Linked DNA regions of Exiguobacterium sibiricum 7-3. Each later gene encodes a partner of the first gene's protein in a complex. Links are inferred from orthologs where the notes say so. Each region holds a gene or a part of one and is shown in the gene's direction. Other genes may lie near its edges.

The links.
Region 2: dnaX (region 1) and holA share a complex: the UniProt entries of both Bacillus subtilis proteins name them as parts of the DNA clamp loading complex. The link is inferred for Exiguobacterium sibiricum 7-3 from one-to-one orthologs.
Region 3: dnaX (region 1) and P402_RS0100875 share a complex: the UniProt entries of both Bacillus subtilis proteins name them as parts of the DNA clamp loading complex. The link is inferred for Exiguobacterium sibiricum 7-3 from one-to-one orthologs.

Annotation. Positions count from the first base shown.
Region 1 is NZ_JHZS01000008.1:2,952-5,963, forward strand. The notes cover bases 111-2,960. They hold dnaX (DNA polymerase III subunit gamma/tau), read left to right. Parts: upstream 111-617; coding sequence 618-2,303; downstream 2,304-2,960. Other genes in these bases: P402_RS0100975 (YbaB/EbfC family nucleoid-associated protein), read left to right, coding at 2,326-2,646; recR (recombination mediator RecR), read left to right, coding at 2,665-2,960. Outside these bases: more of recR, read left to right, coding at 2,961-3,012. UniProt on the Bacillus subtilis protein: Part of the beta sliding clamp loading complex, which hydrolyzes ATP to load the beta clamp onto primed DNA to form the DNA replication pre-initiation complex.
Region 2 is NZ_KK211190.1:2,234,461-2,237,565, reverse strand. Bases 47-2,989 are described here. They hold holA (DNA polymerase III subunit delta), read left to right. Parts: upstream 47-988; coding sequence 989-1,990; downstream 1,991-2,989. Other genes in these bases: rpsT (30S ribosomal protein S20), read right to left, coding at 2,546-2,806; P402_RS0112615 (GNAT family N-acetyltransferase), read left to right, coding at 2,003-2,434; P402_RS16885 (YqzM family protein), read right to left, coding at 725-886; P402_RS0112630 (DNA internalization-related competence protein ComEC/Rec2), read left to right, coding at 47-689. Outside these bases: more of P402_RS0112630, read left to right, coding at 1-46; lepA (translation elongation factor 4), read left to right, coding at 3,040-3,105. UniProt on the Bacillus subtilis protein: Part of the beta sliding clamp loading complex, which hydrolyzes ATP to load the beta clamp onto primed DNA to form the DNA replication pre-initiation complex.
Region 3 is NZ_JHZS01000006.1:37,138-40,298, reverse strand. Bases 1-2,999 are described here. They hold P402_RS0100875 (DNA polymerase), read left to right. Parts: upstream 1-1,003; coding sequence 1,004-1,996; downstream 1,997-2,999. Other genes in these bases: yabA (DNA replication initiation control protein YabA), read left to right, coding at 2,830-2,999; P402_RS0100870 (PSP1 domain-containing protein), read left to right, coding at 2,003-2,833; P402_RS0100880 (cyclic-di-AMP receptor), read left to right, coding at 675-1,004; tmk (dTMP kinase), read left to right, coding at 40-678; P402_RS0100890 (aminotransferase class I/II-fold pyridoxal phosphate-dependent enzyme), read left to right, coding at 1-43. Outside these bases: more of yabA, read left to right, coding at 3,000-3,161. UniProt on the Bacillus subtilis protein: DNA polymerase III is a complex, multichain enzyme responsible for most of the replicative synthesis in bacteria.

The DNA of each region.
Region 1 (3,012 bases):
GTCCGGAAGGAAGCAGCCTTAAGTGGTGCTCTCTGTGTGCCGCAGGAGTGCTTGGACTGAGCAGGCTGCGTGAGTAACGCATGTTGAACCTATTTCAGAATATGGTGCGCGGCAGTTTAATTTTAGATAACAAGTCTACAGCCGGTTCCGGTTGTAGACTTTTTTAGGTAGAATAGAAAGAGGATTTTGAACTACCTCCACCTACGCTTCGCTAAGAGGTGGAGGATTCCTGAGTTATCCAACCTAGCGGTCAAAAATTTATCAGGCTAACCCCGTCGTCCCGACGGTTGAACATTGATCTTGTCCGTTTCTTTTATACGGATGCCTACTCTGCTTGGTTTTCGCTACTTCGGTCATCCGCAAGGTGAACGTTGAAGATTTTACGTGACAGACGAACTTCCTGTCACAACCCTATATCTTCAGTTTTCAAAGAACATGACTATTTTTTTATTCCTGATTTTAATTGTTTTCAAACCAAGAGTGTCGGACAATTGACGTGTCGCAAGACACGCCTTGCCCGAAGACGATTCATCCCCCACTTGCACTAGGGCCTCGCCCTGAACGTTTAGAAGTGGGAGTATTCTCGTCTGATTTTGATAAATAGAGGAGGCGCAAACTTGGCCTATCAAGCATTATATCGGGTATACCGGCCGCAACGTTTTGATGAAGTCGTCGGACAGGCCCATATTACCCGGACGATTCAAAACGCCTTGATGGAAGAACGCATGTCACATGCCTATCTGTTCTCTGGACCACGAGGAACGGGGAAAACCAGTCTGGCAAAAATCATTGCGAAGGCAATCAACTGTGAAAAAGCGCCTGTAAATGAACCATGTAACGAATGTCCGACGTGTCGGGCGATTACAGAAGGATCAAGTCCTGATGTGTTTGAAATCGATGCTGCGTCCAACAACGGTGTTGATGAAATCCGGGAAATCCGGGATAAGGTCAAATATCCACCATCGGAAGCAGCATACAAAGTGTATATCATCGATGAAGTCCATATGTTATCAACCGGTGCCTTCAATGCGTTATTAAAAACATTGGAAGAACCGCCGGCACATGCGATTTTCATCCTGGCGACGACGGAGCCGCATAAAATTCCGGCAACGATCATTTCACGTTGCCAACGTTTTGACGTCAAGCGGCATGAAGTGGATCAACTAATGGAACGGATGCAGTACATCTTATCGGATCAAACGATCGGTTATACGGAAACCGCGTTACGATTGATTGCCCGAGCTGCGGATGGCGGAATGCGGGACGCGTTGAGCCTGCTCGATCAGGCAGTCGCCTTTTCAAATGGAGACTTAACGGATGAGGCTGTACTGGAAGTGACGGGGGCAGTTGAGGATGAAGCATTGCTCGCAGTCGCGAGCGCATTGCAAGCCCATCAAGTCGACCAGTTGTTGCAGACACTTGAAAAAATGCAACGTGCAGGAAAAGATTTAAAGCGGTTCGTTGAAGACTTGGTGTTTTTCTATCGTGATACATTGCTACTTAAAACGTCTCCGACGGCGGTTGATTTACTGGAACGGGCTCGGCCGACGGAAGCGTTCAAGACATTTGTCGAAACAATCGAGATGGAAACGTGTTTCCACGTCATTGAACAGTTACATGATTGCCAACAGCAAATGCGTTTGACGAATCATCCGCGTGTTCTAGTCGAGATTGCGTTCATTCAGATTGCGGAACAAGGACGAACGACAGGACAAATCATGCAAAGTTTGCAACAAGAAGTACGGGAACTGAAAGAACAGATGCATCAGTTGAAAGTAACCGGAATCCCAGCTGCTGAAGGAGCTGCTGTCCAACAGCCCGCTAAGCGAAAACAAGCCCGACCGACAGTGCGGATTGCCAAGGAACGAATCCGGCAAATGTTGAGTCGTGCAGAGAAGGCGCAGCTTCTTGAGATTCAAGAACGTTGGGATGCCATTTTGAAATTGATTCTAAAGCAAGACGGTCCGATTTATTCATTGGTACACGAAAGTAAACCGGTCTTATGTTCAGAGGATACATTGCTGATTGAATTCGATAACGGAAAAGGATGGCACTTTGAACAGGTCATGACCAATGAACGAACGCGTTTCGTTATTGAAGAAGCACTGTTTGAGGTCTGTGGTGTCAAACGCCAAATTCTTGCGATTCTCGATAATGACTGGAAAGAACTAAAAGCAGAGTTTGTTGCGAAACGAAATAGTAGTAATATAGAAGAGAAAGAAGTGGCAGTCGAATCGGAAGAAGATCGATTGTTGTCCGAGACGCTCGGACGATTTGGTGATATCGTAGAATTCGAAGACTAATTCAGTTAGAGGAGGAAGAATTATGCGTGGTATGGGAAACATGAACAACATGATGAAACAAATGCAAAAGATGCAAAAAGATATGGCGAAAGCGCAGGAAGAGTTAAAGGACTTGACGGTGACGGGAACGGCTGGCGGCGAAATGGTCTCTGTCGTAGCAGATGGTCATAAAAATATCATCGATGTCATCATCAAAGAAGAAGTAGTTGATCCGGATGATGTGGAAATGATTCAAGACCTCGTACTTGCTGCGACGAATGATGCTTTGAAAAAAGTAGATGAACTCGTTTCGAGTAAGATGGGTAAATTTACACAAGGAATGAACATGCCGGGAATGTTTTAAACTGTAGGGGGAAACGAATTGCAATATCCTGAAGCAATCAGCCGCTTAATCGAAAGTTTTACGAAGTTACCAGGGATCGGTCCGAAAACGGCTGTTCGTCTTGCGTTTCATGTCCTTGATATGGAAGAAGATGATGTGCTGATGTTCGGAAAGGCACTGGTAAGCGCAAAGCGTGATATTTCATACTGTAGCATCTGTGGGAATATCACGGATAAAGATCCATGTTACGTCTGTTCCGATAAACACCGTAACCGGACAATCGTTTGTGTCGTTCAAGATTCACGTGATGTCATCGCGATGGAAAAGATGCGAGACTATCAAGGGTTGTACCATGTCTTGCACGGGGCAATCAGTCCAATGGAAGGA
Region 2 (3,105 bases), on another replicon or contig:
AAACGTTTGTCATCGATACCGGAGGGGCATTCTCCTTATCGATCCGTCCTCCTTTACGACCATTCGATCCGGGTGGACAAATCGTAGCTCCGTTTTTGCACACACGGGGAGAAACGCACATTGAAGGATTGGTGGTCACACATGCAGACCATGATCATATCGGTGGATTGTTGGGGGTATTGCGAAAAATTCAAGTGGACACCATTTACATGGGAAAGTTCGACAATCAAGATCCAAAACGGCACGCGTTGATTGAACAGATTGAAGCGACAGGAACAAAAATTGAATACATTCGTTCAGGACAGCAGATTCGTCCCTGGCTCAAGGTGTTGGCTCCTGCAGCAAGCGAAGAAGAAGAAAATGACCGGTCGGTCGTGTTACTTGCCGACATTGCCGGGAAGCGCGTCTTATTGACAGGAGATGCGAGTATTGATCAAGAGGAGACATGGTCTGTCCAAAAAGTCGATATTTTAAAAGCGGGACACCATGGTTCGAAAACGTCAACCGGAGAACAGCTTTTGCAGAAAACGGATCCGAACCTGATCATCATATCGGCAGGACGAAATAACCGATATGGTCATCCTCATGCAGAAGTACTGGAGCGAACGAGGAACCGGACTGTCATGCGGACCGATCAATCGGGAATGATAACTTGTTCTGCAACGGGCTGTGAACCTATGCTAAAATAAAAAACAGCAACCCCCCAAGGTTGCTGTTTTACTGGTTATAGGCTTAAGAATTTAATTACAACGCCAATGATGAACAAGACTGCGAAAAAACCGAACGATGCGCCAAAACCGACCGCTGAGTCAAGCGCGTCATTACGTTTTGACTGAATGTCGTTTTCAAACGCATTCTCACTTGGTGGACGTACTGAATGTGCCATGCTGCATTCCCCCTAAAAATAGATTCCGCTTCTAGTATAGCGGAATAAAAGAGGATTATCTATGATGAAGTTAAGAACAAACTGTGAAATGTGGTGGGGAAGATGAAAACACCTTGGCTTGTCAACGGAAAACTGGCGAACCTTTATTTATTATATGGAACGGAACGACACCTTTTGGAAGAGTGGGAACGTGAAATCGTCAAAGCCGCTTTGCCGGATGGTGAACGCTTTGATTACATGAAGATTGATTTAAACGATCAACCACTCGATGCAGTACTCGATGAAGCGGAAACGGTCCCTTTTTTGAGTGATTACCGTGTCGTCATCGCTAAACCGGCGACTTTTTTGACTGGTGCAAAAGACAAGAAAACACATAACGTAGAGCGATTGACTGAATACATCGTCCAACCTGCGGATTATGCAGTTGTCGTCTTGATTGTCGAGGCGGAAAAACTGGATGAGCGAAAAACGATTGTCAAACGGTTAAAAGACCGGGCTGTCGTACTCGAAGCAAAAAAACCGACGACGGAAGAACTGTTTCGTTTCGTGATGGATGCTGTCAATGACAAAGGGTACCGGATGGAACGGCCTGCCATCGAACGATTGATTTTCCTGACGGGCGAGATGTGGGCGACGCTGACACATGAACTGGATAAACTCATGCTCTATGCCGGAGATCATCCGACGATTGAACTGGAAGATGTTAATTTACTGGTGCCACGGACGTTAGAGGATAATGTGTTCCAACTGACGGATTATCTGATGAAACGACAACTTGAACCGGCGATTCGATTGATTCGCGATCTCGAAAAGCAGGGACAGGAAGTGTTGGCGTTACTTGGTCTGATGGCACGACAGTACCGGATGATGCTGTTGTCCAAACGTCTAGCGGAACAAGGGTACGGGGAACGGCAAATCGCGTCCAAAGTCGGGGCGCATCCATATGCGATCAAACTCGCCCTACAGGCTGGTAAACGATTTACGTTCGCGCAGCTCGAACAGGCATTGATCGCAATCACGACGACAGACGAGGGTATGAAGACGGGCCGAGGGGACAAGCGGATATTGTTTGACGCCCTGATTGTCCGGCTTGCTACATTATAGGAGGCAGAGCAGATGGAGATTCGAATCATTTCAGCAACAGAGGTCATTCCACTTCGAAAAGAAGTTTTACGTCCCAACCAGCCGATTGAAATGTGTGTCTATCCGGACGATGATCTCGAATCCACTTTTCATTTAGGAGCCGTCAAAGACGGACGGATTGTAGCTATCGGTACTTTCTCCAATCGTCCTCATGAGGCGTATCCGGAATTGACCTATCAATTACGCGGAATGGCATCGAGTCCTGCTGTCCGTGGAGAAGGATATGGAAAAGCATTGTTAGAAGAGGCACGAAATCGACTGAAAGCAAAAGGTGCAGACGGTTGGTGGTGTAACGCTCGACTCAATGCTGTTCCTTTTTATGAACGATTGGGTTTGACGGTTGCGAGCGAGTCATTCGAAATCGAAGGAATCGGTCCACATCATGTCATGGTGGATTGCTTCTGACGGAAATAAAAAACCATCCGACAAACAGCCGGATGGTTTTTTAAACACAAAAAAATCACCACTGGAGCGGACTCCGAGCGGTGATCGATCACTGTATCCTTCAAAGAAGAATTAAAGTGCGTTTACGAGACGAGCGAGACGTGATTTGTCACGACCAGCTTTGTTGCTGTGGATAAGACCTTTAGCAGCAGCTTTGTCGATTTTCTTAGATGCTGTGTTGAAAGCTACGAGCGCTTGCTCTTTGTTGCCTTCAGTAGCGAAAGTTTCGACTGCTTTGATAGCTGAACGCATAGACGATTTACGTTGTACGTTAGCGACGCGGCGTTTTTCAGCTGTTTTAACACGCTTGATTGCTGATTTAATGTTAGCCATGGATGATTCACCTCCAAGAAAACTCATTCGAGATTTATATTCGCATATCTGCATTTATCGTTCAACAGAACAAACACAATTGTAGCAAACGTTTTTCTTAAAAGCAATAACAGCTCTAGGGTTTCTTTCGATTTTTGTTTTTTGGGAAAACAAAACGAGATGGTGCACCCCGTGTGATTTTTGGTATAATGAAGCGTATGTACGTTTGACTATAAGGTAAGGTGACTATAAACATGAATAATGCAGATCGTTTAAAGCGGCAAAAAAGTATTCGTAATTTCTCTATCATCGCCCATATC
Region 3 (3,161 bases), on another replicon or contig:
TCAGGGGAAATTGCGTGTGATACAGGAAGGAATTATAGAATGACAGGAACATTTATTACGGTCGAAGGACCAGATGGTGCTGGGAAAACGACCCAGTTGCAATTGCTTGCAGATCGTTTAACGGCTGAAGGATATGATATCGTGATGACACGTGAGCCCGGTGGCACACGAATCGGAAATAAGATTCGATCACTGATCTTAAATCCCGACTTTCAAGAGATGGATGAGATGACGGAAATTCTTCTGTATGCGGCGTCTCGGGCACAACATGTCAATGAATTGATTCGTCCGGCCCTTGCTGCCGGAAAAGTTGTTTTATGCGATCGATTCATCGATGCATCGATTGCTTATCAAGGATATGGACTTGGATATTCAATTGAACAGGTCCGTTCCATCAATCAGCAGGCCACCAACCATTTAACACCGGATCGAACGTATCTGTTTAACCTGTCAGTCTCGGATTCGAAGCAACGAATGATGGACCGAGGGGCACTGGATCGAATCGAGCAACGCGATGACGTATTCCGTCAACGGGTGTATGAAGGGTTCCTGAAGTTAGCAGAACAGGAATCGGAACGAATTCAGCTGGTCGATGCAAATCAATCGATTGAAGCATTACAAACGACATTATGTCAGGATGTTCTGACGTATTTAAAAAAAAGGGAGAGATTATCATGAAAATGGTCATTACGATTGTTCAAGATAAAGATAGCCTACGTTTAGCAGAAGCATTGGTCGAAAACGATTTTCGGGCAACAAAGCTTGCGACGACAGGCGGTTTTCTCAAAGAAGGAAATACGACGTTCATGATTGGTGTCCAAAGCGAACGATTGGATGATTTAATGCGTTTGATTAAAAAGAACTGTTCGAGCCGGGAACAAATGGTCTCACCGATCTCGCCGATGGGCGGTCATGCCGATTCATACATCCCTTACCCAGTCGAAGTACAGGTTGGGGGAGCGACAGTGTTCGTCTTACCAATCGAAGGGTTTCATCAATTCTAATGCAGACATTTCATGAACTAGAACAAACCCAATCGGTCATCGCGACGATTTTGCGTAACTCGTTACAGACGAATCGCATTAACCATGCTTATATCTTTACGGGGGACTATGAGCCGCTTCTTTTAGAGGCGGCTCAGTTGTTCGCCAAAAGTCTGTTTTGTGAACGACGAGATCAAATCGAACCATGTCAAATATGCCGGAGTTGCCGTCGCATGGACAGCGGAAACTTGGTCGACTACTACCAAATCGAACCAGATGGGGCTACCATTAAAAAAGAACAGATTCAGCAGTTGATGCATGATTTATCGTTACGGGGTCTTGAAGGCGACCGTCAAATCTATGTCGTGACACAGTCACATAAAATGACACCCCAGGCAGCAAACAGTCTGTTGAAGTTCTTTGAAGAACCAGGTGCAGGAAAAGTAGCAATTTTAATTACGAATCAGCCACAGTTATTGTTGCCGACGATTCGTTCGCGGGGACAATTACTAAGTTTTCGTCCGGCAGATCGTTTGTTGATCGGACAAGTCTTATCTGAAAAAACGGGACGGGATAACGAATTAACGCAACTTGCTGCCCGGGTCTATCCGAAAATCGAGGATGCAGAACAGGCATTAGTCGAAGACTGGTTTGTAAATGCGCGAGTGTCAGTGGTACAATTGATGGAGGAATTAGCGAATCGTCCGGCGGATTTACCGTTGTTTGTCCAGGAAAAATGGATGAGTCAATTTAAAAATCGGCAAGATGCACGAATTGGTCTGGAACTTGTGACATGTTTCTTTGAAGATGTTCTTCATCTTAAACTGAATCCGTCATGGGAAACGATCACATATGCAAACAGCCGACCATTACTGGAACAAATGGGTGGAAAAAGTCAGACGACGATCACTCGGTGGTTGCAGGCAGTACTCGCAGCCGTTAAGCGGATCGAAGCAAATGTTAATCCTCAATTAACAGTTGAGCGTCTCATGTTTGACTTACAGAAAGGGTAGAGCGATATGCTAGAAGTAGTAGGCGTTCGCTTTAAAGAAGCGGGCAAAATTTATTATTTTGCACCTGGACAAGAGTCATTATCACGAGGACAATCCGTCATCGTTGAGACAGTGCGGGGCATTGAATATGGTGAAGTGGTAATTGCCGATAAACAAATGGACGAAGATGATGTGGTCTTGCCGCTGAAATCGATTCTTCGCGTCGCGGATGATAAAGACGCGATGATCGTCCGTGAAAATAAAATGGCGGCGTTTGATGCGCACGCTGTCTGCGTCGAAAAAATTCGTGAGCACAAGCTCGATATGAAATTAGTCGACGTCGAATATACATTTGATCGAAATAAAGTCATTTTTTACTTCACGGCAGAAGGTCGTGTCGATTTCCGGGAACTCGTCAAAGATTTGGCTGCTGTTTTCCGGACACGCATTGAGTTACGACAAATCGGCGTCCGTGATGAAGCGAAGTTACTGGGAGGAATCGGTCCGTGTGGTCGTGTTCTCTGCTGCTCTTCATTTTTAGGTGAATTTGAACCGGTTTCGATCAAGATGGCGAAAGATCAAAATCTATCCTTGAACCCGACGAAGATTTCTGGTGTCTGTGGTCGTTTAATGTGTTGCTTAAAATATGAAAATGACACATACGAAGAAATGCGACGGGATTTGCCGGATTACGGAAAACGATTGACTGTTCCGGAAGGTGAAGGACGGGTTGTAGGTCTGAACATTCTCGATCAAATCGTCCAAATTGAGTTGAAAGACCGTTCGCGGGTCCTGACATACTCGATGGAGGAACTACTGTCTGTCGGTGCCGTAAAACAAAAACGACCAAAAGAATGACGGGGTGCATACGCGTGGAGAGAGTCGATAAAAAAGAAATCATTACGCGTGTTGATGCGATCGAGCAACAGATTCACTTGCTGACTGAGCATCTGAGCGTTTTGAAGGATCAGCTTGCTTACATGATGGAAGAGAACCAACATCTGTATCTTGAGAATCATCACCTCCGTGAGAAGGTAGAGCGCGATGAGCAACAACCGATTACAGAAGAAGCGCAGGCGGAAGCCGGTACAGGTGCTGGCTATGATAATCTAGGACGACTGTATCAAGAAGGATTCCATATTTGTAACCTGCATTATGGTCAAGTCCGTAAAGACGGAGATTGTCT